One region of the Paenibacillus sp. J22P15 genome, then DNA from elsewhere that is predicted to be linked to it. Evidence: riboswitches for the same ligand, from Rfam matches in the RefSeq annotation. Region 1 holds a riboswitch; each other region holds the start of a gene.
What was found. A riboswitch is a leader RNA that binds a small molecule or an ion and turns the genes downstream of it on or off. The one in region 1 is predicted to bind thiamine pyrophosphate.
Positions count from the first base shown of each region.

Region 2: another riboswitch for thiamine pyrophosphate. It lies ahead of AC0YN6_RS11660 (ABC transporter ATP-binding protein); the one in region 1 lies ahead of thiC (phosphomethylpyrimidine synthase ThiC).
Region 3: another riboswitch for thiamine pyrophosphate. It lies ahead of AC0YN6_RS01160 (ABC transporter substrate-binding protein); the one in region 1 lies ahead of thiC (phosphomethylpyrimidine synthase ThiC).

Region 1 is NZ_JBWDNT010000005.1:40,839-50,703, forward strand. Features, by position in the region: gene AC0YN6_RS13930 (HD-GYP domain-containing protein) at 1-987, shown strand, start outside; gene yfkAB (radical SAM/CxCxxxxC motif protein YfkAB) at 1,121-2,260, shown strand; gene ytvI (sporulation integral membrane protein YtvI) at 2,325-3,356, shown strand; TPP riboswitch at 3,496-3,600, shown strand; gene thiC (phosphomethylpyrimidine synthase ThiC) at 3,927-5,690, shown strand; gene AC0YN6_RS13950 (ThiF family adenylyltransferase) at 5,683-6,762, shown strand; gene thiE (thiamine phosphate synthase) at 6,797-7,651, shown strand; gene AC0YN6_RS13960 (thiazole synthase) at 7,657-8,475, shown strand; gene thiO (glycine oxidase ThiO) at 8,475-9,626, shown strand; gene AC0YN6_RS13970 (FecCD family ABC transporter permease) at 9,832-9,865, shown strand, end outside.
Region 2 is NZ_JBWDNT010000004.1:138,580-148,444, reverse strand. Features, by position in the region: gene AC0YN6_RS11700 (GNAT family N-acetyltransferase) at 1-90, opposite strand, end outside; gene AC0YN6_RS11695 (class I SAM-dependent methyltransferase) at 220-891, shown strand; gene AC0YN6_RS11690 (sensor domain-containing diguanylate cyclase) at 944-2,509, opposite strand; gene AC0YN6_RS11685 (DNA alkylation repair protein) at 2,625-3,293, opposite strand; gene AC0YN6_RS11680 (hypothetical protein) at 3,389-4,741, opposite strand; gene AC0YN6_RS11675 (hypothetical protein) at 4,935-5,201, opposite strand; gene AC0YN6_RS11670 (DUF6855 family protein) at 5,634-6,056, opposite strand; gene AC0YN6_RS11665 (SLOG family protein) at 6,314-6,871, opposite strand; TPP riboswitch at 6,958-7,060, shown strand; gene AC0YN6_RS11660 (ABC transporter ATP-binding protein) at 7,045-7,917, shown strand; gene AC0YN6_RS11655 (ABC transporter permease) at 7,898-8,674, shown strand; gene AC0YN6_RS11650 (ABC transporter substrate-binding protein) at 8,671-9,696, shown strand; gene thiD (bifunctional hydroxymethylpyrimidine kinase/phosphomethylpyrimidine kinase) at 9,728-9,865, shown strand, end outside.
Region 3 is NZ_JBWDNT010000001.1:243,144-253,008, forward strand. Features, by position in the region: gene AC0YN6_RS01125 (YolD-like family protein) at 1-271, opposite strand, end outside; gene AC0YN6_RS01130 (DNA polymerase IV) at 268-1,533, opposite strand; gene AC0YN6_RS01135 (hypothetical protein) at 1,523-1,732, opposite strand; gene AC0YN6_RS01140 (spore germination protein) at 1,906-3,453, shown strand; gene AC0YN6_RS01145 (Ger(x)C family spore germination protein) at 3,472-4,680, shown strand; gene AC0YN6_RS01150 (GerAB/ArcD/ProY family transporter) at 4,697-5,779, shown strand; gene AC0YN6_RS01155 (glycosyltransferase) at 5,867-7,303, shown strand; TPP riboswitch at 7,438-7,550, shown strand; gene AC0YN6_RS01160 (ABC transporter substrate-binding protein) at 7,736-8,770, shown strand; gene AC0YN6_RS01165 (thiamine-binding protein) at 8,842-9,144, shown strand; gene AC0YN6_RS01170 (ABC transporter permease) at 9,134-9,865, shown strand, end outside.

The DNA of each region.
Region 1 (9,865 bases):
TGCGGGATTCAATATGTGTATGTTGCAGATCCGATGACAGAGGATATTGTACCTCCCTCTTTAATTAGAGAGGAAACAATGCAGTTCGCTCTGAAGGAAATACGAACGAATTTCCGTGAAATGATGGATCGCCCGAAACGTAAAAAGGGTGTATCCTACCCTTATATTGCTGAGCCATTTAAAAATACAATGAACATGATTATCGATGATCTCTCCTGTCATAAGGATGCTATGATCATGCTGATGGACATGAGCTCCGTTGATCACTACTTATTTCAGCATTCCTTAAACGTATGTGTTTACTCCACGCTTCTAGGTATGTCGAACGGCTACTCGAAGAATGAGCTTACGACGCTAGGCATGGGTGCTCTTCTTCATGACGTCGGCAAAACTCAAATTGCAATTGATGTGCTAAGAAAGCCGGGCCCTCTCTCGAAAGAGGAGTTCGAAGCGATGAAGCAGCATGCTAGAATCGGTTATGAAATGCTGAAGGATGAGCCGAATTTGCCGCTGCTCGTTGCACACTGTGCGTTCCAGCATCATGAACGTATTGATGGTAGCGGGTATCCGCGCGGCATCAAGGGAAATGAGATTCACGATTACGCCAAGCTGATTGGCATGGTTGATTCGTATGATGCCATGACAACAAACCGAGTCTATAGTGCTCCGATGCTTCCGCATCACGCGATTGAGCGTCTATATGCTGGAGCTGGCACGCTATACGAGCAGCGAATGCTTCAATTATTCCGCGATAAGGTTGCTATTTACCCCATCGGAATAACGGTGAAGCTGCACACGGGAGAGTCGGGTATTGTAGCAGACCTCAATCGCTCTTACCCGCATCGGCCTATTATCCGGATATTAATGAATGAAGCGGGCGAGGAACTGAAGACGCCATATGAAGTTGACTTATCGAAGCAATTAACGATGATGATTGTCAGCGTAAATGATGACGCAAGTGATGTGCAATTTGCATCGGGTAGTTAATCGATTTAGAGAGCAGGAGCCGATGAGGCTCCTTTTTGCTTTTTTTCGCCGTTTTATTTGCTTACTTCGCAGTCGCGCATTACAATAAATAAAGAATGATTCATTCCAGAACATAAGTCAGGTGCTGAAAAAAATGAACACAATACAATTGCAACAATCAAGTAGAGCATTACCTAAACTTTCACCAACGAATGATCCGTGGGACCCGATTCGTTCGTTGCAGCAATATGGAAGACATCGATTGACAAGCGTCGAAATGACCGTGTCCAACCTTTGCAATATGCGCTGTGAGCATTGCGCTGTTGGAGACACACTCGTAATGACAGAACCCGCCAAGCTGCCGCTTAAGCAGATGCTGGACCGACTGGACGAGGTTGAGCATCTCGAAACGATTAGTATTACAGGCGGAGAGCCCTCCTTCTCTGATCGCACGGTCCGTGAGTATATGGTCCCGTTACTTCAATACGCGCGCAGCCGCGGTATTCGCTCCCAGATCAATTCGAACGTGACTCTGCCTTATAGCCGCTATGAGCAGCTTGCTCCTTATCTTGATGTAATGCATATCTCGTTTAACTACACTTCTGCGGAAGATTTCCATCAGATTGGGTTTGCGAAGGCTAATCATCATGTTTCCCTTGAAGCAGCAACGAAGCTATATGAACGAATGATAGAAAATACGCGCCGCCTTAGTGAGACAGGTGTCCTTGTTTCCGCGGAGTCTATGATTAATTATAAAACGTATAACAAAATTGATGAGATTCATAAGCTGATCGTTGAAATGGGTTGTCAGCGTCATGAGGTGCATCCGATGTATCCAAGCTCCTTTGCAAAGGATTTGCCGGTACTCTCGCGTGAACAAATGCTAGAAGCTATTGAACGTTTGTTGAAGGCACGAGACCAATCCGTATGGATGCTGTTCGGCACACTTCCTTTTTATCCATGCAGTGATAACTCGTCAGAGCGTGAGCTTCTAAGAAGATTAGCGAATGAGCCAAATGTTACGGTTCGTAATGATCCTGATGGCCGCAATCGATTAAACGTCAACTTGTTTACGGGCGATGTGTTCGTAACGGATTTCTCAGATGTACCCGCTTTTGGTAACATCGGTGAATCAAAACTGGAAGATTTATTCGATAAATGGCTGGACCATTCTCTAGCACAAAGCGTGAATTGTCACTGCCCGGTTGCCTCATGCTGTGGACCGAACCTCCTTGTCAAGGATATGTACTATAAGGATGTAAACTTCCATGAACGCAGCGCGGTGCTTGATTAGTATATAGATCCAGGTTTAAGAGTGGAATAAAGCGCATATAAAAGAATAGAAAGGAGGAGAAGCTGTGTCGATTAAGACAATCGTATTTATCGCATTAGGGTTGCTGTTGCTCTATTTGTTTTTTACGGTAGGTGCTCCTTTCTTATTAGCGCTTGTTGTAGCTATTTTTCTAGAGCCGGTAAACCTGCTGTTTATGAAGAAGTTTCGCATGAATCGACTGCTAGCAGCTACGATAACCAGCAGCTTATTTACAATTATACTCATTGGCCTAATCGCTTTGCTAGGCGTGAAGATTGTAGCTGAGTTAATAGCTTTCTTCAAAAAAGTACCCCATTATTTCGAAAATGCCAGTGGCATGATCGACGATCTCATGCTCCAGGCACAATCGTTATATCAGAACTTTCCGCCTGATACGATTCAAACGTTAGAAAATTGGCTGAAGGAACTAACGAGTGCTTTGGCAAAAATGGTTGGTACATTATCGAACTCAGTCATCGCTTTCGCTTCGAGCATTCCTGGAATGTTTATCTTCTTTATCGTCTTTTTGGTGGCGGTATACATGATGAGCTTCAGTCTGAATACGATGAGGGCAACGGTACTATCACTGTTTGATGAGAAGTCGCAGTCAAAGGTTGATAATTTGCTGATTAATCTCAAAAAATCGATCTTTGGTTTTTTGCGTTCGCAGTTTATTTTGAGTGCTCTTACCTATATTATTTCCTTAGTCGGTTTGCTGGTACTTGACATTAAGTATCCTCTTGCCATCGCGCTGCTTATTATTATCGTTGATATTATGCCGATTCTGGGAACGGGCTCTGTTCTTGTTCCATGGGGAAGCTATTTAATATTAACGGGTGATCTTTACGCTGGTGTAGGTCTTATCATTTTGTTCCTCGTGATCACCGTATTCCGCCGCATCGTAGAGCCCAAAATTCTCGGTGATTCTGTAGGTATCGGCTCATTGTCCGCGCTTGTGAGTTTATATGTAGGTTTCAAGCTGGTCGGCGTCATTGGTGTATTCATCGGGCCGCTGGTCGTTATTATCTATATGGCAGCTCGCAAGGCAGGGTTGTTCCAAGTGAAGTTTAAGATATAGCGTGTGTAACAGACGTTCACATGGCGCCATACGGCTGATCTTTGGGTGAAGCTGCTGAAGGAGTAGTTAGCTTACTTTTGCAGTGGATGGAAAAAAGAGGGTTGACACTCTTCTTTATTAAACGTTATAGTCAAACAAGGAAATCCACTAGGGGCGCCGTCATGGCTGAGATAAAGCGAAACGCTTTGGTCCCTTTGAACCTGATCTGGGTTATGCCAGCGTAGGAAAGTGGGATTGTGCGTTTATGCAATGCGTGTGACATGGTATGCCGAAATCAACGGATGCGTCAGTTGAATTAGGTATGACTTAATCTGCTGAGGGAGACCTCGGCGAGATTACACTCGCATAACGACACTCTTCGACCGCTCCTTCACTGGAGCGGTTTTTTTTGTTTGGCTGATAGTGAAGCGTATCGTAATGAGAGGCTTCGCTATTAACCAAACACGCTTCAGTGATTGCAGCTCATGTAGCCAGCTTGCTACGTGTATTTCAGCGGTGCTTTATACTTTCTAATATGCTTGCGTTAACCTCCAGGAGAAATTCAATTCATTCTATTGGGAGGTTTTTGTTATGTCCATAATTACAACTCCGCTTCCGGGCAGCCGTAAAGTATATGTCTCAGGCTCGAAGGAAAACATCCAAGTTCCGATGCGGGAAATTGCACTCGAGGCTAGTACAGGTAGAAACGGCGAAGAGACGCCGAATGAAGCAGTAAGAGTATATGATGCGAGCGGTCCTTATACCGATGAAGAATATGAAGTAGATGTGAGACGCGGCTTGCCAGCCATTCGCAACGAATGGATTGTGGAGCGCGGCGACGTGGAAAATTATGAGGGCCGAGAAATAAAGCCAGAGGACAATGGATTTAAAACGTTAGACAGGGTGGAGGAGCGAGGTGCTGAACGCTTTCCAGGTTTAGCTAGAAGGCCGCTCCGGGCAAAGGCGGGACAAAATGTTACGCAGCTTCATTATGCCCGCAAAGGAATCATCACCTCGGAGATGGAGTATATCGCCATCCGCGAAGGGATGAGCGCCGAATTTGTTCGCAGCGAAATCGCAGCTGGTCGCGCCATTATTCCGACGAACATCAATCATCCTGAAAGTGAGCCGATGATTATTGGACGTCAGTTTCATGTGAAAATCAATGCGAATATTGGAAATTCCGCTGTCGCCTCTTCGATTGAAGAGGAAGTTGAGAAGATGACTTGGGCGACTCGCTGGGGAGCCGATACCATTATGGACTTGTCCACGGGAAAAAACATCCATACGACACGAGAGTGGATTGTACGCAATTCACCAGTGCCGGTCGGTACAGTGCCGATTTATCAAGCGCTAGAGAAAGTAAATGGCAAAGCAGAAGACCTCAGCTGGGAAGTGTTCCGCGATACGCTAATCGAGCAGGCCGAGCAGGGCGTTGACTATTTTACGATTCATGCGGGCGTGCTGCTGCGTTACATACCTCTAACGGCTAAGCGTGTTACCGGAATTGTCTCAAGGGGCGGATCGATTATGGCAGCATGGTGCCTTGCGCACCATAGAGAAAACTTCCTTTATACGCATTTTGAAGAGATCTGTGAAATTATGAAGGCATATGACGTGTCATTCTCGCTTGGCGACGGGCTGAGACCAGGCTCAATTGCCGATGCGAATGATGCTGCTCAGTTTGCAGAGCTGGATACACTCGGCGAGCTTACAAAGATCGCGTGGAAACATGATGTTCAAGTGATGATCGAAGGTCCAGGGCATGTCCCAATGCATTTGATCAAAGAAAATATGGATCGTCAGCTGGCGGTTTGCGATGAGGCGCCCTTCTATACACTAGGTCCGCTAACTACGGATATCGCACCGGGGTATGATCATATTACTTCAGCAATCGGGGCGGCGATGATTGGTTGGTTCGGAACGGCTATGCTATGTTACGTAACACCAAAGGAGCATCTCGGTCTTCCGAATAAGGAGGATGTGAAGGAAGGCGTTATTACTTATAAAATTGCAGCACATGCGGCAGATTTGGCGAAAGGACATCGCGGGGCGAAGCTGCGTGACGATGCGTTGTCCAAAGCAAGGTTTGAATTCCGTTGGCGTGATCAATTCCATCTGTCGCTTGATCCAGAACGTGCGATGGCCTATCACGATGAGACGCTGCCAGCGGATGCAGCCAAATCTGCTCATTTCTGCTCGATGTGCGGACCGAAGTTTTGCAGTATGCGAATTACTCAAGATATAAGGGAGTATGCTGCGCAAAACGGAATGGAAACGACGGAGGCAATTGAAGCGGGTATGAAGGAAAAGGCGGATGCATTCAAAGCGGCTGGAAGCATGATTTATGGTTAATACAGCTCAGTCGGCATTTGCTAATCGTTATTCCAGGCAAACGAGATTTGCTCAAATCGGAGAAGAAGGCCAGCGTAAGCTGGCCGATGCTTCGGTGCTCATCGTCGGTGTAGGCGCGTTAGGGGCATCGCTTGCGCAGCATATGGTTCGAGCTGGGGTGGGAGAAGTGAGGCTGGTCGATAGGGATTTTGTCGAGCCCAGCAACTTACAGCGCCAAATGCTATTTGACGAAGCGGATGCGCTTGCTGTACTGCCCAAGGCGATTGCTGCTGCAAATAAGCTTCGCGAGATCAACAGCAGCGTTAAAATAATAGCCACAGTAGCGGATGTGAACACATCGAATATCGGCCTTTTTGCTGGAGGTGTGGGGCTCGTGCTTGACGGGACGGACAATGCTGCGACAAGGCTGCTGCTAAGCGATCTATGCTTTAATCAGCGGATTCCATTTGTCTATGGCGGTGTAGCTGGGGCGCAAGGGATGCAAGCCACACTTATCCCGGGGGAGACGTCTTGCTTACGCTGCTTAATCGGCGCTGCCGATTCGGAGAACGAGGTAGATACTTGCGATACAGTAGGGGTACTCGCACCAGCGGTTGAATTTGTTGCTTCGCTGCAGGCGGGCGAAGCGATCAAATTGCTCACGGGTAATCAACGGGCCATACGTAAAACATGGTTAAGCGCTGATTTATGGTCATTCCGAGTGCGAGAATCGGAGCTGCCGCTTGGTAGAACGGAATGTCCTTATTGCGGTCAAAGGCAGAAGTCAGCCATTGACGATAGAACTATTTTGGATCATAGAATAGCAGAAGCTTCTCCCATTAGCACGACTGTCCTATGCGGAAGAGATACGGTGCAGGTGACATTAGGCATGCCGCTTCCTATGACGGGGTTAGAGCAATCATTGAAGGAGCTTGGCTGTCAGCTTACGGTTAATCGGTATTTAGTGAAGGCCTTGCTGCAAAGCGGCGAGCAGCTGATTCTATTTCCAGATGGGCGTGTGCTCGTGCAGGGGACGGCAGATGCTGAGCACGCCATTAACCTTTGCAGGAGCTACTTACTAAATGAAAAATGATTGATTATACCGATAGAAGGATGTGTGAGTAACGATGAGTAGAGCAGAATGGCGAAACTTTCAATTGTATGCCATCACAGCGGAATCCAATCACCCTGGAAAATCGGTCGTTGAAGTGATCGAACAAGCATTGATTGGCGGAGCGCAAATAGTACAGCTTCGTAATAAGACAGGCACGAGGGACGAGGTGCTGGAGCAAGCGAAAGCACTGCGTATACTAACGAGAAAGTATAACGTTCCATTCATTATCAATGATTACCCAGAAATCGTTCTAGAAACAGATGCTGACGGTGTTCATTTGGGGCAAGATGATATGCCTATTGCCGTAGCGAGAGGATTGCTTGGGCCAGACCGCATTATCGGTATTTCCACGCATAGCCTGGAGCAAGCGTTGGCAGCCGAGAAGGATGGTGCTGATTATATCGGTGTTGGACCTGTGTATCCAACGAATACGAAGCCGGGACGCACCGCTGTTACAACAAGCTATGTGACAGATGCAGCTCGTCATGTATCTATACCTTTTGTAGCAATAGGCGGCATTACTTTAGATAATGTCGATGCCGTGCTTGCGGCTGGAGCTACGCGGATTTGTGCGGTTTCAGCAATTGTTGGCGATGCTGATCCTGCTAGCGTATGCCGCGCTTTCATAGAACGAATAGATGCGTCGCGATATGAGCGGGAACTTTCATCAAAGACGCTGAAAATAAACGGTCGCGAGGAGCGGACTAACGCAGCGACGATAGAGGAGCTGGTTATCCAGCTGGGACAGCAAAATAAGAAGCTCGTTATTGAGCTTGACGGGATGCTTGTACAGCGGGCGTCATGGGCAGAAACCGAATTGCCCAGCGGCAGTTCCATAGAGCTTATACATTTTGTTGGTGGGGGTTGAATGGCATGCAGAATTGGAAAAACGATGACCCGCTTATAATAGGAGGCCATGCGCTGCGCTCACGTTTCTTGTTCGGAACCGGAAGATTTCCAAGTCCGGCAGTGCTGCAGCAAGCGCTTGAAGCATCGGGTTCTGAAGTAATTACATTTGCAGTTAGAAGAGTTAATTTGGATAGTGTGGAGGACGATTCAGTACTCCAGCATTTTGAGGATCGATCGATTATTTATTTACCGAATACATCTGGAGCGAGAACGGCAGAGGAGGCTGTGCGGATTGCGCGGCTGGCGCGAGAAGCAGGGCTGGGAAATTGGATAAAGGTCGAGATCAGCGGTGATCACCGCACGCTGCTGCCCGATCCAATAGAAACGCTTCGTGCTACGGAGCAGCTCGCGAACGAAGGTTTTATTGTACTCCCTTATACCTCAGATGATCCTATTCTTTGCCGAAGGCTGGAGCAAGCGGGTGCAGCAGCAATTATGCCGGGCGGTTCGCCAATCGGGTCAGGACTCGGTTTGCTCAATCCCTATAATCTCGGACTGATTGCTGAGCAGTCGACTGTTCCTGTTATCATTGATGCTGGAATTGGATCGGCCAAGGACGCTGCAGAAGCGATGGAGCTCGGTGCGGACGGCATATTGGCGAATACACCAATTGCTAAGGCACAAGACCCAATTATGATGGCTCGTGCTTTCCGATTAGCGATTGAAGCAGGACGATTAGCTAGGTTGGCTGGCCGTATACCGAAGAAACGTTATGCATCTGCCAGCAGTGATTGGGCAGGTTCTTTGTTTGAATCAGGGGTCGGCGCAGGAGGCGAGCAGTAATGTCGCAGTCGGTCATTATACTCGGAGGCGGAATCATCGGTTTGTCCTGTGCTTTCGAGGCGGCGCGAAGAGGAATGAGTGTGACGCTCATTGAGCCAAGCGAGCTGGGTGGGCAAGCATCCGGTGCAGCAGCCGGCATGTTAGCGCCATATTCTGAAAATACGGAGCAGCCGGATGAATTTTTTCATCTGTGCTTAAACAGCCACCACAACTATCCGGAGTGGATAAGGGCTGTCGAGGAGCATTCCGGCATGTCGACGGAGTGGGTTCAAAGCGGGAGTATTAACGTATTCATGCACGAAGCGGACGCGCTCCCAATACAGTCTAGATTGCAATGGCAAAATGAACGGGGCGCGGAGGCGCAGCTTATTGATGCGGCTCAGCTCCGGCAGCTTGAGCCGATGATCTCACACTCGGCAGTTGCCGGTGTGTTTACACCGAAGGAGAGCCATGTATACGCACCAAAGCTCGTTAAGGCATTGGAAGAAGCATGCCGTAAACTTGGGGTCGCCATTCTAGCGCATGCCGGACAGATTGAAGATGTGATTGTTCACTCCAGCGGAGGCGTATCCGTAAGTGCAGAAGCTGTCGTGAAGCCTATTCACGCAGATCGGCTGGTCGTATGTGCTGGCGCCTGGTCAGGTGTATACGAAAGATGGTTTGGACTGTCGATTCCGATTCATCCGATTCGCGGACAAATATGTTCTTATGAGCATGAGGCTGCTGAGGTGCGTCATATGATATTTTCCAGTCAAGCTTATTGGGTAGGCAAAAAAAATGCCCGGCTCGTGTGCGGAGCATCGGAAGATGTTGCAGGTTTCGAGACAAGCGTTACCGAGCGAGGGATTGGCCGTTTAATTCGCAGCAGCAATCAGCTCTTTCCGTTTCTCGTAGGAAAACAGACTGCGTCTCGGTGGGCTGGCTTGCGGCCTGCAACACGTGATGGTCTGCCGCTGCTTGGAGAAGTGGAGGGTATGCCGACTGTAATTATGGCAGCAGGACATTATCGCAACGGTATATTGTTAAGTCCGATAACAGCACTCATTGTTGCGGATTTGTTAGAGGAGAAGAAGGAGAGGCACTCGATCAGCAGGTTTTCTCCAAATCGCTTTACGACGATAGTTAATAGGGGAAGTCTTTCTATTAGATAGGTGCAGTTTAATATCAGTATGAATTGCCTTAATAATTACATTGAAAATGAATGAAAAATCTGCTATATTGAAAACGAGAATCGTTATCAGTGGAGCGGGTTTTTTTTATGTCTTAAATTAGTAATACGTTCGTGAAGCATAGCCTAACGTAAAGGTATTACTCTTATTTTCAACCAAAGAATACATACAGAAGGGTAGTTTGAAGATGGCTTCTTCATCAAACACGAAAGAGCTGGCAG
Region 2 (9,865 bases), on a different contig from region 1:
ATCCAGCACATCCCTTTCCTCAGTCTTGCGCAAAATAAACCGTTCAGTTTCCATTCGCGGAAACGTTTGAAATGAAAATGCCGAATCCATCTATTCACCCCCATATTGATTCATACATACCGGAAAAATTCATAATCCTTTCCGTTCATCATAAGCTTGTAAAATGAGTTTTGTGTGAGCACTCGCTATTTATTCATATCCGCGAGAGGAGAATGATCCATGCTAAATCCAAATTTGAACCGCCGTGAAGAAGCCTGCTTCTTCACAACAAATGATCCCAGGATAGATACGTTCATCTATCCTTTGCCTGAAACCTGGTGGAGCCGTCCATATGAATATGAATGGTGCCGATCACTCATATCGCCAAATGATATCGTACTAGACGCGGCCTGCGGCATTCCTCACCCGTTAAAGTTCTATTTAGGAGGCCTTTGCAAAGAGACGCATGCTTGCGATCTCGATGCCCGCATTATCGCATGGGAAATGATCGAGAAGGAAATTGCTCAGGTTATCGGACAGCAGGAGCTTCAGTCAATACTTGCACATCAAGGCTGGTCAAAGGTCCAATATGCTCACGCAAGTATTACTGACCTTCCCTATGAAGACAATCATTTTGACATTATCTTCTGCATTTCCGTCCTCGAGCATCTGAGACATGTGGATCAGGATCTAAGCTTAAAAGAATTCGCAAGAACCGTAAAGCCTGGAGGCAGAATTGCACTCACCTTCGACTACCCGACAGTTGACTTGCAGCAGTTGAAGCGAGCCGCGGAATCTGCGGGGTTAACTTTCGCAAGTGAGTTTGAAGAAACGCCTAGCTCCAATGCCATTAGTTCAACTTTATGGGGCAAATTGTATTGCTACCGAGCGCTGTTGCACAAGCCAAAGTGATTAGTCAATCACAACGTTCATTTACATACCAAACCGAGCAGAACGGCTATTGCTATAGCCGTTCTGCTCGGTTGTTTTCGTACACCGTCGTTCGGTTCCTGCCCTCCGTTTTGGAGCGATAGAGCGCTTGATCTGCCTTTTCAATAATTTCCTTAGCATCCGATTCGCGCCCATTCGCTACAGAAATACCAATAGACACGTAGATCGGACTGCCAGTCGGACTCGCACCTACAGCAATCGCCTCTCTTAGCCGCTCAGCCATTTGAGTTGCCGTAGTAATACTCCCTAGCTTAACCAAAATGCCAAATTCCTCGCCGCCATAGCGGAAGCTAACATCATGACTTCTGAAAAGAGCTTTTAATTGTGATGCTGTATAGATAAGGACTTCATCCCCGATAAGATGTCCATGCAGATCATTAATTTTTTTGAAGTGGTCAACATCCAGTAAAATCAACGCAAATGGAATATCATCGGCAATCCATTCCGCAATAGTTAAGTCAAATGTTTTCCTATTCGCTAATCCCGTAAGCCCATCCAATCGAATCTCCTTATTCAATAAATTAAAATGGTTATTTATACTCTGATTGAGCTGTCTCACTTCATAGATATAAGAGTTCGTTTTCGGCATTTTGGAGCGTATCGCCTTTGTAGATACAATAGCTTCCTCCGAGAAGGCTGCTAATTCAAAAAGCGGTTTGGATATTAAATAAGAAACATACCACGCCAATATCAAAATCACGATGAAAAGCGGAAGTGATTGAAGAAATATTTTCCATATCAGATCATTTAACGGCTTGTTTATAATGGAAATAGGGGTTTGAGCTACAATCGCCCATCCCGTTATAGGCTCGTAAGCGTAGCCCGCAAAAAAACGATCCTCTCGTGAATTAACAATCACCTGTGATCCGCTTTGTCCTGCTAGCGCTTTATTAATGACCTCATTAGTCGTAATTTTCTCTAAAATCCGATCTTCATTTGGGTGAGAAATAATACGGCCCTGCTTATCCGCTACATAGACATACGAGCCGTTTCCGTAAAAATGCTCGTTTAGCAATTTGCTTATAGCATTGACCTCGTCCAGGACGATTGTTCCAGCTACAAAACCAATATACTCTTTACTGTCATCGAATATAGGTGAAGATACGAGTATTAGCAATTGATTTGTAGCTGGGGCTATATAGGGTTCAGAAATAAGGGGCCGCTGCTGATCAACTGCTTGTTTGATTGCGAATGAGGTAAGAACGGTTCCGAGTGCGACCCCGCCACTGTTGAAGCTGGTCGCTGTCACTTTACGATTTGAATCCACAATAAGCAAGGAATTGAAATATTGTTCATTCGCATCAAACCAGCTATTCAGTTCCTTTTGTGATAACATTTCTTTCCCTGCTCTTGCAGCAATGGCATCTATATTGTTTCGAACAATACACAGCAATTCATTCGTATTGGAAGATAGTTTTTTTGCATATTGATAGTTGCTCTCTAAGTAACCAGATGTTAGTGAAGCCTTGTTTGCCGTCCATGCAAAATAACCGCCGATAAGGGCGGTTAATATAACAGAGCCTATTACGAACAATCCTAATACGAAGCGAAGTTTTAAGCCTTTGCGTACAGCCACCATGTTTCCTTCTCTCGTTGCCAAAGTACAGCCTTATTCTAGCCTAAACGGACAAGAAAATAAATAGCCTTTCATTTGTAATGTTTGCAGCCCAGCGCATTGCAGACACCGCATCAGGCTACAAAATATGCTTTAACGCTTCTTTTTGGCTGAGCGGCGAGAGCGATGTTTGTTCTACAAACCGACGGACGCAGCTGGCATCTGTTTTTGCATACTCCCGCAGAGCCCAGCCAATTGCCTTTCGTATAAAAAAATCACTTTCATCCTTCGTAAGGCGTATGTAGTGAAATAATCGTTCTGTATCGGTATTATGCTTATATTTTAGCTGAAATAATAAAGCCGACCTTCGCAGCCACATATGATCCGACATAATCCATCGCTCCGTATAATCTGCTATCAATTCCGGGTATTTCGAAAGCTGATAGCCAACCAAATGGGCCGCCAGAAAATCAACCGTATCCCACCATGAGTGGGTTGTCACCCAACGCTCTAGCCTGTCGATATGTGCAGGCGACGCCTCTTTGCTGTATTTTTCAAGCAAACCCATCGCAACGTAATGAAACTCGCGCTCTTCCAGCTGCCATAGCTGTTCTGCTGTTTGCAGCAGCTCCTCGCCTTTAGGCTTTTCATTTTGCCGCCAAAACTCGCGCAGCAGTTGTGTCCTATCTGGCGTTTTAATGCCCAGAAATACAAATTGACCGCGCATATACGCCTCCATCGGACCTGCCGTCTCCGGATTGGCGTGCTCCCGGAACTTCGCTTCCAATGCCTCTGCAATTTTAGTCATCCAACAACTGCTCCTTTTCTTTGAACCATAACATAAAGCAGCCCCGCCATCAACGACGGTCAGGGCTGCTTTGTAACTGCGATATATAGATTCGATTATGATGCTTCGTCATGCAAATATCTGAAGAACGGCTTATCCACCCAAAATTGAATTGGCGTAACAACAACATTTGGATCAATTGCTTTAAAGCCTGCTACCACCTTGGCAGAATCTTCATTAAGTGAAAAAGGATTTACAGTATAAGGACTGTCCGCATCCGTAATAAAGTTGTTCGTAATAATTTCGTAATCCTTCAGTTCCGTTTGTGAATAGTAAAGCGGCTGCCACCATGATTCAATAATCAGACCTGCTTGACCATCCTTATCTTTCTTTGCATAAGCTAGAATGACATCTTGGAAAGCAGCTTTATCCGCCGCATTAGCAAATTCGAATTCAAGATCATACTCTTTTGCATAATTAATATAATTTCCATTTGCAATTTTCACCACATTCGGTCCTGGAGTACCCCATTCTGCTAGAAAAATAAATGCAGATGTTTTGGGCTCGAATTGTACCTTAGCGTTTAGTCCTTCACTGCGAAGCAAGCCAATAAGCTGAATCGCGTGATTAAAATCAGAATGTCCGTAAATTAGCGATAAGGAATCGACGAAATTAGCATTGAAACGGGAATCCTTAATGTTGTAGCCCGTAATCAAATTTTGCTCCAACGCTGTATTAACAAGCTTTTGCAAGTTCGGCGCATCAATAATATCGGAAGTTTCGTATGCATTGCTTAGCTTTGCATAAATATCGTTGTCGTTAACATAACCGATGTATTTCTTATAAAGTCCTTTTGTGATAAGCACTTTACCTAGAAGCGTGTGGATCAATTGATCGCTTGCTGCATTTTTCGGCTTAAAGTTAGCATGAAATTCAACTGGCAGCAAACCTGTATCTACCGCTGCTGCTACCTCTTGCGCGCCTTTGGTACCAAGCGAGCTGCTTTTTACATTTAGCTTCGTCAAAACTTTGTTTACCTTAGCAGCTGGATATGTATAGGCAAGCTCCTTCAAGTCTGCTGCTCTTACAGCAATCGCAATTGCTACAGAGCTTGTAAGCACTTGATCGCCTTGAATGGCGGGGCCGGACAAAATACCTTTCTCATACAAAGCAGCTGCAGCTGCATACAGCTCGCTCTCAGCTGAGACGTCCGAGAATGTTACAGCTTTGCCCGATGGCTCATAGCTAAGAACAGTTGCTACCGCTTGAATGAATTCGCCTTTTGTAACCTTAGCCGGGAGACTAACATCAAACTTTTCTTTCAAAAACTGCTTATACTGTGCTGCACCATCTTCCTGTGATACCGCAGTTGCAGAAGATGCCGCAAATGCAGCTGATTGCGTGAAAATGATAGAGAAGGACAAGAGGAGTGCTACTAGCAGTTTGGTATATGCTTTGGTATGTTTCATTAACATTGCCTCCATTTTTAATTCCGACATATTTAATCGGGAATAAGTAATGTTCCATAGTATACCAACATAAAATTATATATGTCAATAAATATATTTTATTACTATACAAATATTTACCTTAACCGAGTTATTGCTCCGATGCTCATTATTAAAAAAAGACTGCCCGTCGGCAGCCTTAATCTTGAGTCCGCTATAGATCTTCAAATCCAACAACTGAAAAAATAACAGCGCTGACGACTGCAATATGAATAATTGAGAAAACAACTTGAACAGAAACAACATTTAAATCTTTTCTAGACAATTTAGGGCTGCTCCGTAATTTATATATAGAAAATCCAATTATGCCAGTTACAAGAAGTGATTGTACTAACCATTTTGAAACCGTAATAAAAGCTGGAGTATTATTTACAACCGGAGTTAAAAACCACTGAAATGGCTCGAATAACAATGCTGCCAAAATGAGAATCCATGCCATCAAATGAATCGGCAAAGCTAATAAAATATGGTTACGAATAGCAGTTCTCCTCCTACCTATTGTTCACATATTTCATAGACGCAGCCGCATAGAAAAAAGTTACTTATTTAGTATGTAGGATTATGTGCACTTTCAGTCCAATGATTAGCCCTCGTAATATGAATATCATAACTCATGATTTTTCATCTCCCTTTTGATAAACCAAAAAAATGACTAGCGACATAAATACCATATATAATATATTTTACCATATAAAAGACACGCATGATCAAAGATAATCGAACATTTAAATAAAAAAATAGGAGCTGCTGCCGTAGCAACCTGCTCCTATTGTTAAACAAAAGTAATATGTTAGCTAAATGAAGCAGCAACAAGAGGGAATTCATGTCGTCGTCTATTTTCTCGCTCATGCATTTATTTGCTTTCTTGCTGTAGTGCCCTCATCCGATTATTTCTTGCATTGTGTTCTACCTCTGCGAGTCCCAGCTTCTCCATCAATGGTGGTATGTACATTCCGAATCTCCCGCGCAAACCTTTTTTCAAGCCATACCAACCGCCGATAGGATTTTCAGGTGAACGTCCCCAAGCTTCAACTGTACCCTCCTTAACAGGCTTCTGTTCATCAGCGCTGCCGAGCTCTATCCAGTCACCGTGTTCTTTAAGCATCGCGCTTAAGTCTTCAATGCAACGATAGTCATAATGCAACACTGTTTTGCCTACCGTGCAAACTATGATTTCTTTCCCATCCTTTTCGCCCTTAAACATTTCATATTCAGATGTTTGAGGAGGCGTTTTTAATTTCCATGGGTTCTCTTTGGTACCCTCTGCTATCGACATACAATTCCGCTCCTTTTGCTTTATACTCAAATTTTCTTAGACAAATTACCATGAATCCTTATTGACCATAACCTGTTCCCTATTACTTTGTTCCAAATCGAATCGCTCTCAAGTACAACATACTCGGCTGGTCGCTCCGTGTCAAACTGAGAACTCATTCTTTCATAGGCTTCTGTGTCCGCTTGGCCTATGAGGTTAGTTTGTCATCTATCCATTCAGCATAATGGGCTATACTGGTTTTCATTTTAAGCAACGCCTTAACTGTCTGAATACAAATTGTCATCATCTGCAATGCTTTGAATGTCCTCCGAGCTGATGCTAATGTAAACGTAACCCTCTGCATGCTGCTTTTTTAACGCTTTTTCTTTAAAAAACTTTGGACTGCCCTCGCCAGCATCTTCATCGTAAACGAGCAAAATGCCGTCCGTCTTGCGAAACAACAGCTCGTCCCTCGCCGTAAACTGCCAGATCCCATTATACGGTTGGTTGCTGACTGAGGCATAATAGTCGACTCCTTTTAATACCTGCTGATAAAATTCCTTTTTATCATCCTTCCACTTTTCTTCCGGATTACTGTACGCCGAAATAATAGATAGCCTCAACTGAGGATAAATTTCTTTCAGCGCGATAACGACCTCACAAGCCCACAAATCCACCCCATACTGTCCCGGGGTAATGACCCATTCAAGCCCATCCTCAATAAGCGGAACCAGCTTGTTCGTCAGCACTTTTTTTATATAAACAATGCCTTCATGCTTCTGATTAAAAATATTAAGCTCATGAGCGCGATAGCCCGTTACGAGTAAATTTTTCATTTGTCCAACGCCTTTTCGGATAATTATAGTTTACATCTCTCCAGTGTATGCTATAGTAGAAAAAATACAAATTGAATATTGACCTATTTATTCACTAGGGGGGCCTAACGGCTGAGATGGAGCATATGCTCTGGACCCTTGGAACCTGATCTGGATCATTCCAGCGGAGGGAAGTGGAGCAGCAGCATTCATTCATGCGCGCAAGCCTTGTTTGTTCGTTAGACCCGCTCATTTCCCCTCGGAAATGGGTGGGTCTTTATTTGTTTACTGGGGGAATGTGTATTACCGCTATATTATCACTTCATCACGTAAGCTATTCTTTCAATACGCATACGGATAAGCCTATTTTGTCTAATTTATCGCTGCAAGCTCGTTCAGGAGAATTCGTCTCCATCATTGGTGCGAGCGGTTCGGGCAAAAGCACCCTCTTTAAGCTTATGGCTGGATTACTCCAGCCGAGCCAAGGTGAAATCAGGCTGCATGGCAAGCCTGCCGCGAATCGGCTAGGCAAGGTTGCCTACATGCCGCAAAAGGACCTGCTCCTGCCATGGAGAACTGTGCTCGATAATTGCTTGCTCCCGCTTGAGCTGGCAAGAGGCGCAAAGCCTTATAGCACAGGTGAAATCATGGAGCTGCTTGTACGCTTCGGACTCGCAGGATATGAACATGCGTATCCTGACGAACTATCGGGAGGCATGCGTCAGCGAGCTGCGTTTCTAAGAACACTCGCAACGGGTCAAGAGCTGCTGCTGCTGGATGAGCCGTTCGGCGCGCTAGATGCAATGACCAAACGCGGCATGCATAAGTGGCTGCTGGATTTATGGGGCGGCTTAGGTAAAACAGTTCTCTTCATCACACATGATTTAGAAGAAGCTATTTTGCTAAGTGATCGCATTTATTTATTGACGGCTGACAAAGCGCACACCGTTCAAGAAATTGTCGTCGAGCTGCCGAGGCCACGACATTATGAGCAGAATTATGAACCCGATTTTGTAAAGCTGCGACAAGATTTGGAGCGAAGGCTGCATGAGCAAACTTCTTTTTAAACGATGGCTGAATCATTATGGACTCTTTATACTACTGCTCGCCAGCTTGCTGATCGTGTGGCAATGGATCGTACATCTTGGCTTAGTTCCTTCTTACATACTGCCGTCTCCCACTGCCATCAGCCGAGCCTTAATAGAAGACAGCCGTCTTCTACTAGGCGAACACCTGCGGACAACTTTGAAGGAAGTCGCAATCGGATTCCTACTATCGGTTGTGGGCGGAATTGCTCTAGCAGCAGGAATGCACACGTTCCGCACGCTAGAGAAGGCGATCTACCCATTCGTCGTCATCAGTCAGACGATTCCTCTTATCGCCCTGTCGCCAATCTTCATCATGTGGTTCGGCTATACGATTTGGAGCAAGGTTGCTGTCGTATTTCTGACATCCTTCTTTCCTATCGTTGTCAACACTTATGACGGGCTAGCGAAAAGTGACAAGGAATATCGGGAGCTGCTGCTAACGATGGGGGCGACACGCTGGGATATTTTTCGCAAAATACAAATTCCGATCGCCCTGCCCTCCTTCTTCTCGGGACTGAAATTATCTATCGTCTATTGTGTTGTCGGCGCTACGATTGGCGAGTGGCTTGGGGGCAGTGCAGGTCTTGGCTACTATAGCCGCCGAATGTCCAGCAATTTGAACGCTGATTCTATGTTTGCAGCTGTTTTTCTGTTATCCCTGATCGGCATCTTGTTATTCGGTGCCATCGTGCTTTTGGAGAAAACGATACTAAAGAGAAGAGGAATCAAGAAATGAAGATCAATACAAACATCAAATGGTTTATTCCAATGCTGTCCATTCTACTGCTCGTAATTAGCGGTTGCAGCGGTAATGCAAATGTAAATTCTAATGAAACCAGCTCTCCTACACCGGATCAGAAGCCTCAGCAAATTAGCATCATGCTCGACTGGTATCCAAATGCAGTGCATTCCTTCCTTTATGCAGCTCAGAAGAACGGCTATTTCGAGAAGCACGGCCTGGATGTTAACATTCAAATGCCTGCTGATACGAATGACGCTTTGAAACTTGTGGCGGCTGGCAAGGTCGACTTAGCGCTCAGCTACCAGCCACAGGTGCTCATGGCTCGCGGCGAAGCTATTCCTGTTAAATCGATTGCTGCCATCGTCAGACATCCTCTTAATCATCTGATGGTTCCTGAAGGCGGAAGCTACAAATCGCCCAAGGATCTCGTCGGTAAAAAGGTGGGCTACTCTTCAATTCCACTATACGAAGCGATGATGCGGACGATGATCAAGGATGACGGCGGAGATCCGCAAAATGTAAATATGATAGACGTCGGTTTTTCCTTTATTCCCGCTATCGCCACCAATAAGGTTGATGCAATCATTGGCGGATTTATAAATCATGAGCAACTGCTGCTAGCTAAGGAAGGGCATCCGATGAAGGCAATTAACCCTACTGATTTTGGCGTGCCAGATTATTACGAGCTTGTACTCGTTGCAAGCGAGCAAGGAGTTGCTGAAAAACAAGAGTTGTTCAAAAAATTTATGGCCGCCATTACAGAAGGCCAGCAATTTGTCGCATCGAATACAGAGCAATCCTTGTCCATCTTATTCGAGCACGAGGATCAAACCTCCCCTCTCGACAAGGAAATCGAAACGAAGAGCTTAGACATCCTGCTGCCGCTTATGGACGCGGGTGAACAATCCTTTGGTTATCAAGATCCTGCATCATGGTCCAATGTGCGAGATTGGTTAATAGAGAATGAACTTCTGCCAGCGAATATTAAGGCTGAGGATGCTTTTTCAAATTTGTAAGTAAGACTGATCTTTTGAAGGAGATACGTCGATGAAACGATATCAAGCACTGACGATTGCAGGCTCGGATTCCGGGGGAGGCGCAGGCATTCAAGCTGATTTAAAAACCTTTCAGGAGCTCGGCACCTACGGAATGTCCGTTATCACAGCAGTGACTGCTCAGAATACA
Region 3 (9,865 bases), on a different contig from region 1:
CCATAAAGCGGCCCTTCAGCTGGTCTATCCGGTCTACAATCCCGATGACGGTCAATTTCTCAAGGGGATGGAATAGACGCAGCGTGATGGACTGCCGCTGGTGCAGTGAGTCCGTCACGGAGCGGGCAACATGTTCCCATTCCTGCTCGTCAAGCTCCACGCGTTCTCGCTTCCTGAGCGCCTTCTCATGCTCATTGATCGCGACCTTATGCTCAGGCAGCATCATACGGCTCGACTCCCAAAGCCCGTTACCTTCAAGTTTCTTTCTCATTTGTAATGTCCTCCAATCTTCTCAGAGCGGTGCTGCGCTTGCCCAGCGTCCGTAATGGATACCGCTCTGAGAATAGCGGCATCCCCATATTTCCGTTTCAAGGCGTCCGTCGCCCGCTCAAGTGCCATCGTCTTCTCGCGGTGAGGGTCAAACAGCGAGAGCTGGTACTCGTCATCCTGCGAAAATTGCGAAAGGCTGACCCCGACCTTCCTCACTGGATATCCGTCCCAATGCCTCAGCATCAGCTGGACCGCGGCGCGATAAACCTGATTGGTGACGTTCGTTGGATCGTCCATTTTCATTTGGCGGCTAAAACCGGTTGGCCGGTCGTAGTCGGCTCCCATTAACCCGACCGAAACGACATGCCCCATATACCCTTTGCCTCGGCAGCGCTGGCAAACGAGCTCTGTTAACTCAAGCAGCACCACCTTAATCTCCTCCAGCTTCCAATAATCGCGAGGCAGCGTCATCATATGTCCCACAGCCTTTGGAGCGACCTGATGCGTGCCCGGCGTAACGGGACTGTTGTCAATTCCGCTAGCAATGTTCCAGTACAGCTCCGCATTAATATCAGAATTTTTGCCGAATTTGCGGCGCATCATCAGCTTTAGCTTCTCAAGCGGCGTTGCCGCTATTTGGCCGATGGTCTCAAGTCCCATCGATTGGAAATGTCTCGTCATTCGACTGCCGACCATGAACATTTTGGAGACGGGCAAGGTCCAAAGCGTATCTTGAAGATTATCTTTGGAGAGGGTAAACATGCCCGTAGCGTTTTTCTTGGCATAATTATCACAGGCTGTCTTCGCCAAAATTTTATTTTCCGCAATGCCAAAGCGGGTGTACACTCCAAGCTCCGCTTCAATGCGAGTTTGGATATGGCTAGCCAGCTCATCGGGTGATCCGTACAGATGCAGCGAGCCTGTCACATCAAGAAACTGCTCATCGATCGAATAAGGCTCGACAAGATCGGTATACGACTGATAAATGTTCGTAATCATCATGGAAACATTGATATACAGCTGCATTCGCGGTTTCAGAATGACTAAATTCGGGCATTTCGCAAGCGAGTCGCCAAGACGCTCCGCCGTCGTTACGCCGAAGCCTTTGGCGATAGGGCAGGCGGCAAGAATAATGCCTGAGCGACGTTCGGGATCGCCGGCAACAACGACAGGCAAATCGCGATATTCGGGTCGCTCCGCCTTCTCCACTGACGCATAAAACGATTGGCAATCCGCAAGCATGATTACTTTATTAAGAGACATGTTGGCTCACCAGCTCTGCGGCTAATACATTGGCTGCGAGAAAGACGCGTTGTGCGCCAGAGTCTGTGCAAAAGGCTCTGATGTAACCATCTCTTACCGATATGACGCGAATTCTTCGTTTCGTAAATTTCCCCTTCTTACTCATATAAATCACATCAACGACACAACCGATTGCGCTGAACCATTTTTCCAATGTCATGATGCATTCCTCCATAACAAGAACGTTTGTTCTTATTATATACAGAACAAACGTTCTTATGCTATAGGTTTTTTGTGGTTATTATTTACAAGGTTTGGTTAACGATAAGAACGTACATATTTACATCCATAATGCGCCAAAATAGAAGCAACATGGAAATGAAGGGTGCCGTTATGAACAAACAAAACGCAGGTAGGCTAACACCGTTCAGTTCGTCGCTGCATGCAAATGTCAAAACGATTGGCGATTGTTTTGGAGGCAGCACAGATATCGTAATCCGAATGTTTCGCAGCGACGCGGCTCCAGAGCGTGAGATTGCCATTCTTTATGTGGATGGAATCGTAAACTCGGAGACCATTAACAAGAGTGTTATGGAGCCATTAATGTCGATGAAGCTGCCGCAGCATGTGCAGGTGAAGGGAGGCAAGCTGCTGGAGGCGCTGCGCAACTGCGTCGTTTCAATCGGATCGGTGAAGAGCGTAGTCACTTTGGAAGAAGCTCTCCAATATATGACGGACGGGTTATGCGTAATTATAGCGGACGGCAGCACGGAGGTGTTGACTGCGGATGTGAACGGCGGGGAGCAGCGCAGCGTCACAATTCCGCAGACCCAGACTGTCATTCGGGGCCCGCAGCATGCCTTTGTGGAAAATATTCAAACGAATATCAGTTTGGTTCGTCGCATTATTCGTTCTTCTGACCTTCATGTGCAGGTGCACAAGATCGGTGAGCAAACGCATACTAATGTGGCTGTCATGTTTTTGCACGGAGTAGCGGATGAAGGAATCATTAAAGAGGTTTACCGAAGACTGGCGGCTATCGAAATAGACGGTGTGCTTGAGAGCGGATACGTAGAAGAGTTTATTCAAGATGAGACATTCACACTATTTCCAACGCTCTCGAATTCTGAGAGGCCGGATTCGGTCGCAGCAGCACTGCTCGACGGAAGAGTGGCGGTGCTGGTCGACGGATCGCCAATGGCGTTGCTCGCTCCAACTACGTTTTTTACCTTTTTCAAATCACCGGAGGATTATTATCAGAGGTTCGATATTGCCTCGTTCGTCCGGATGATTCGATATGGTGCCTACGTGGTTTCGATTCTCCTTCCTGCCTTATATATCGCAGTAACTACCTTTCATCAGGAGATGCTGCCGACTACGCTGCTTATCAGTCTGGCAGCTCAGCGCGAGGGCATTCCGTTTCCAGGTCTAGTCGAGGCACTTCTCATGGAAATCACGTTCGAGGTGCTTCGTGAGGCGGGCCTGCGAATGCCGCGGGCGATTGGGCCTGCTATATCCATCGTCGGTGCTCTCGTATTAGGACAGAGCGCGGTACAGGCAGGCATTGTATCCGCCGGGATGGTTATCGTTGTCTCTTTCACAGCGATATCTAATTTTGTTATGCCGGAATTCAATATGGCCGCAACTTCTCGCATTATTCGGTTCTTCTTTATGATTATGGCTGGTATTTTTGGGTTTTTCGGTATTTTCATATCGGCGCTGTTTATGCTGATCCATTTAGTGTCGCTGCGCTCCTTCGGAGTGCCGTACATGTCGCCGGTTGCACCAACTCCATCAAAGCAAGGGTTTTGGAAAGACGTGTTCGTAAGGCTGCCATGGTGGGCAATTGTGCTTCGGCCTCTTGATTTGAATCTGCGCAACCCCAAGCGGCGGCCAAACGGAAAAAAACCGATGGCACAGCGTCATTCCGATAAGCCGTAACGAAAGGGAGGAACGGCCATGAACAAATGGAGGCTTCTGCTCCCGCTGCTCGTATGCCTGCTGACTGCTGGCTGCTGGAATCGGGTAGAGCTAAACGATATTGCCATTATTTCCGCAACCGGGCTAGATTGGAAGGACGGAAATTGGGTGATATCGTATCAGGTGGTCATTCCACAAGCAATTTCCAGCCAAAGTGCTGCAAGCAATACGGCGGCGGTGAATGTCTTCTCAACAAAAGGCGAGAGTACCCGGAGCGCGGTCAACAAGGCGAGTCAGGAGATGTCGCGGCGCCTTTACTTCTCACACAATCAAATTGTCATTATCGGTCAGGAGGCAGCACGTAAAGGGCTAAGTTCATTTCTCGACGTATATTTGCGAAATCATGATTCCCGCGAGACGGTGAGCGTCTATTTGACGAGAGGCAACGCGCGCCGAATGCTGGAACAGTTGATCCCGCTTGAGAAAATTCCTGGCGCAGCCATTCATCGTATGATCATCAATGAAGAGAAGAACAGTTCTATTTTTCGGCAAATGACGATCCATGATGTGATGCTGGATTTGCTCGGCACAACACATGCCACCAGCATACCGGGTCTTACCATGGCGGGAACGAGCGAGAGCATGGATCGAGCTGAGAAGCTGACCCGCACCAATACGCCCTCCAAATTAAGACTATTTGATTTGGGGCTGATTGTAGGCGATAAGCTGGTAGGTTGGGTTAATGATGAGGAGAGCCGAGGCATCATGTGGCTCACGAACCATGTGAAGAGAACGACGATCCCTTTTGCATGCTCAGAGGATGGGAATGGACTGAAGAACTCGTCGATTCGAATTACGCAGGCGAAGACCAAGCTGCGACCTGAATCGGCAAGCGGCAATTGGATTATGCATGTGAATGCGAGCGCTGCGGGCACGCTGCTCGAGTATAGCTGCCAAGATGATCTCACCAATCCGAAGCAGGTGGAGAAGGTTGAGCGGCTTATTGAAGGCGAGCTTGCTTCCATTATGGAGAAAGGGTGGAAGGCTGCTCGTAAACATAAGGCAGATGTAATGGGCTTTGGAACATTGATCCACCAAAGATATCCCAAGCAGTGGTCGGAGGTGGCAGATCAGTGGACGGAGCTATTTCCAAGCATAGAAGTAAAGCTGTCGGTAAAGGTGAAGCTCAGTTCAACAGGTTCGAGCGAAAGCGGCTTTAAAAAGGTACAGGAGAAAGGCCGCTCATAAGCAGAAAGGAGACCGTATGCAGCAGATCGGAAAAAAACAGATTTCTATATTGATTATCGTTTTTTTGATCGGAAGTACGCCGTTGTTCGAGCTTGGCACTAAAGCGAAGCAGGACGCATGGCTATCAATGGCGATCGCTGCGGTTGCCGGCCTGCTGCTTACAAGCATGTATGTCCGTATACAAAAGCGCGCTCCTGATTCGGAACTGGCTGAGCTTTACAAGATACATTTTGGACGGTGGATCGGCGGCTGTGTCGGGCTTCTCCATGCTTTGTGGTTCGCTTACGAATCGATGCGAAATGTGAGGGATGTAGGTGAGATTACGACAAAGGGCTTGCTTATCTTAACCCCGAAGTGGATTATTATGCTGCTTATCCTCATCGTTGCAGCTTACACCGTAAACAAGGGTCTAGAGGTATTTGTCCGTGTAGTGCAGCTGTTATTTCCGATTACAGTTATTGGATATTGTTTAATAATATTGCTTGTATTCATAACTGGATTACCGAAAATAACACATTTGCTGCCGATTTTGGAGAATGGGATCGGTCCTGTCGTGAAGGCGGCATTTCCGGACTTGCTCGGTTTTCCTTTCGGGCAAATGGTTGTTTTTCTCGTTTTCTGGAAGCATGTCAGCGAGAAAAAAATGATCGGACGAGTCTCGTATCGGGCTTTTATTCTAGTATCGGTTTTTCTTATCCTCATGAATGCGATCACGATATGTGTATTAGGGCCAGATTTAGCGGGTCTTACAGCACTGCCATTGTTGGAGGTGGTGCAGCTGATTCGGTTGGCAAACTTTCTGGAGCGGCTAGATGTGATTGTAACACTGCTTCTATTTATCGGTCTCTACGTGAAATTGACCGCGCTGTACATGGCATCGGTATTCACATTGAGTGCGGTAAGTGGTTTCGCTTATCGTTACTGTGTGGTACCGGTAGGTATCTTCATCTATGCAGCTTCGTTTTTGGAAACGAACAATACGTATCACATTTGGGTCGGATTTGAGATTTCGCTGAAGATTGTTCCATTTTTCCAAATCGTACTGCCGCTGCTTATGCTTATCGTCGGAATACGAAAGAAATATAAAAAGGCAGCATGATAAAGTTGGAACACATTTCTCACCGAAGCGGCTGTATCGACATATTTTATGGGTACAGATTTTTACGCTTGCTTGAGGGGGATATGCGTGAGCGATTCCAATAGGGGTATGACAAGCATTATTCTCGTTACCTACAATAAGATCGAGTTCACAAAACAATGTGTGGAGAGCATTCGGCGTCATACGCAGCGAGGCAGCTATGAGCTGATTATTGTAGATAATGGTTCGACGGATGATACGGTGGCGTGGGCAAAAAACGAAGGCGGCATCCTAGTCATTGACAATGGCTGCAACAACGGGTTTCCTAAAGGCTGCAACCAAGGTCTGGCTGCGGCTTCAGGTGATCTTCTTCTGCTGCTAAATAACGATACAATTGTAACGCCAGGCTGGCTTGACGGACTTACACGCTGCATATTCAGTGATGAACGAATCGGAGCGGTCAGTCCTGTAACGAATTCGGCATCCTACTGGACGACAATTCCGGTCACATATAAGACGATAGAGGAAATGGAGCTGTTCGCTTCCGCGCTGCACGCGATTCCTGACAGAACGAAGTGGGAAGAACGTGTGAAGCTCGTGGGCTACTGCTTGCTGCTGCGGAGAGAGGCATGGGAGCAGGTCGGACCGCTTGATGAGTGCTTTGGCATCGGCAGCTTTGAAGATGATGACTATGGACTGCGGCTGAGGCTGGCAGGATACAAGCTGATGTTATGCGGGGATACGTTTATTCACCACTATGGCAGCGTCTCCTTTAACTCTGAGCCGGAGTTATATCTGCAAACTTTCAATAACAATACGAACGTTTTTATGGTTAAATGGGGTTTTCACCCCGGCGAAGCGACATATATACGCATGGATTTCAGTACGGTTATTGAGCGGGAATCTCATGAATACAAGCGCGAGGAATGCTCAATTCTGGAAATTGGCTGCGGCTGCGGAGCGACGATTCTACATGTGAAGAAGCAATTTCCAACTGCAAAATGGTACGGTGTCGAGGGCAACGAGATGGCGGCAAGAGTTGCAGAGGCCTCGGGAATTACGGTGTTCCGCTCGAGAGAGCCGGAGGATTGGATATTGCCTGCAGAAGGTTTGGACGGAATCATGATCGGGGATGCCCACGCTTATGGAACGCCGCAAACGATGAAGCGGCTTGTTAGTCTTTTAAAGCCGGGCGGCTGGCTCATCGGGTGTTTTGCCAATCGATTTTATTTCGAGAATATTCGGCAGTACTTAGATCCTTCGAATGTGAAGGCGCAGCGTCAAGCGGCGATTCAGTACACAGCACAGCAGGTGGGTCAGTTGTATGTACAGGCAGGTTTTTCTTATGTGAAGGTTACGCGCGCAGAGAATAAGCCGCAGGAGCAGCTCGATTATATTCACTTGCTTGAGCAAGTAACATCAAGTGATATTGTGAATGAACTGACAGCCGCTTATTTGCTTGTCTATGGACGCGTTGCTCCTGCTGCGGTTCAGGAGGATGATAAGGAAACTCGTGGTACGGGCGAGGCGGGCTTCATGAGCTGAAAAGTGTAGAGCCGATGTATGTGGTAGCCGTATGCCGAAAGACGAGAGGGATTATGGCTTGATGATAATCATTTTCAAAAAAAGCTGGCATTAAATGCGGGTTTTGCTATACAATGAATGGTATTGACGAAACCGAATATGTTCCGGGGAGCTGGTTAGGCCGGCTGAGAGGGGATTATCTACACAATTCCGACCCGTTAAACCTGATCTGGATAATGCCAGCGTAGGGACAGAAGCTCTGTTTATTAGGCAGGCACGGTCGCAGAGACCAAGCATGTGCTGGGATAAATAGCTGCAAAGCCGATGATATGGCGTCCTCCGGATTAGGGGGACGCTTTTTTTGTTGCAATTGGAATGATGCAGCCAGGGGACCGGATACTACGAGGAGACGTCTTAATTGAATCGAAGCATGGAGAGGGGAACAAAAACATCATGAATCAGAAAAAAGCAGGGCAAATGTCGTGGAGATTGGTGGCAGCGATGCTTGTGTTCGTATTGGCGCTGGCAGGTTGTGGTGCCAATAACAACGGCGAGAAGCCGAAAGAGCAAGAGGGATCAGCGGACAAGCCGCTTGAGAAGGTGCAGGTAGTACTAGACTGGACACCGAATACAAATCATACCGGACTATATGTGGCTAGAGATAAAGGTTTTTTTAAGGAGCAAGGTCTTGACGTTGAAATTATTCAACCGGGTCAAAGCGGAGCTGATCAAATGGTAGCCTCGGGCAATGTACAGTTTGGCGTGAGCTATCAGGAATCGATTACGATGGCTAGAATTGCGGGCGTGCCGCTCGTATCGATCGCCGCTGTCATTCAGCACAATACTTCAGGCTTCGCATCTCCGCTCGCAAAGGGAATCGATTCACCTGAGAAATTCGAAGGCAAAACCTACGGCGGCTGGGGCGCTCCTGTCGAGGAGGCGGTTATTCAATCGCTAATGCAGGAGAAGGGTGCGGATGTAAGCAAAGTAAACATCATGAGCATCGGCGAAAGCGACTTTTTTACAGCGGTTAAGCGGGATATCGATTTTGCATGGATCTATTATGCGTGGACAGGTGTGGAAGCAGAGCTGCGCGGTGAAAAGATTAATATGGTTTATTTGACTGATTATAGCGACAAACTGGATTACTATACGCCCGTGATTGTAACAAATGAAACGATGATCAAGGATAAACCGGATGTGGTCAAAGCGTTTACTGCTGCCGTGTCAAAAGGCTACCAGTATGCGATCAGTAATCCAGAGGATGCGGCAGAAATTTTAATCAAAGCAGAGCCCGACTTGAATGCAGAGCTTGTGCGTGCCAGCCAAAAATGGTTAAGCTCGAAATATCAAGATGACGCGCCGCGCTGGGGTGAACAGAAGCTAAGCGTATGGGAAAACTACGCGGAGTGGATGTTTGAGCACAAGCTGCTCGAGAAGGAGCTTGAAGCGGAGAAGGCGTTTACGAATGAGTTTCTGCCTGAATAAGATAATGGTCAACGACAGGAAAGCGGACATAGTCCGCTTTCACTTACAACGATGAGAGAGAAGGAAATCAGATGGCAAACGCATTAGTAAGCATTCAAATTTTACCGACAACGCCAGGCGGCGAAAGCGTCCTTCCTTACGTAGATCGTGCAATTGAAATTATTAAAGCAGCGGGAGTGCCTTACCGAGTAGCGCCGCTTGAAACGACAATGGAGGGTGAGCTTAGCCACCTGCTTAGCGTAGTGCAATCGATGAGCGAGGAAATGGCAGAGATGGGCTGCCCGTCCGTTATTTCACAGGTTAAAATTTATTACAATCCAGCAAAGGGTGCTTCGATGGGCAGGCTGCTGGAGAAATATCCAGATGGGCAATAAAAAGTCGATTTGGTCAAAAATATGGCCCCCAGCAGCGCTGATGATCACGCTGCTCGCCGGCTGGCAGGCAGCTGCATCACTTGGATTGTTTGAAGAATGGATGTTTCCATCACCTATATCAATCGTGCAGGAGGCCATCGCTATTTGGCCAAGGTTAATGATGCATACGGGAGCTACGATGAAAATCATGCTGCTCGGCTTTGTGGGAGGATCGGCGGTGGGCTTTGTGCTCGCCGCTTTGCTGCATTTAATCCCCGGCGTTCGATCGGCAGTATACCCGTTGCTCGTGCTGTCGCAAAACGTACCCATCATTGCGATCGCTCCTATCTTGACGATGCTGCTGGGCTATGGAATGCTGCCCAAAGTGCTGCTTGTTATGATGGTGTGTTTCTTCCCGATTACGGTTGCCATGCTGAGCGGACTTATGAACACCGATGCACAGCTTCGTAATTATTTACAAATGATCGGCATTAACAAATGGCAGCTTTTTTGGCGATTAGAGCTTCCACACGCGATTGTTCATTTATTTTCTGGTTTAAAAATTGCGGCGTCCTACAGCGTGCTCAGTGCAGTTGTAGCCGAATGGATAGGTACGAACAAAGGGCTTGGAGCATTTATGATCATCTCGTTCAAAGGGTTTATGCCTGATCGTGTGTTTGCAGCAGTTATTATTATCGTTGCGATCAGCTTGACGTTATTCGGGCTAATCACCTTAGCGGAG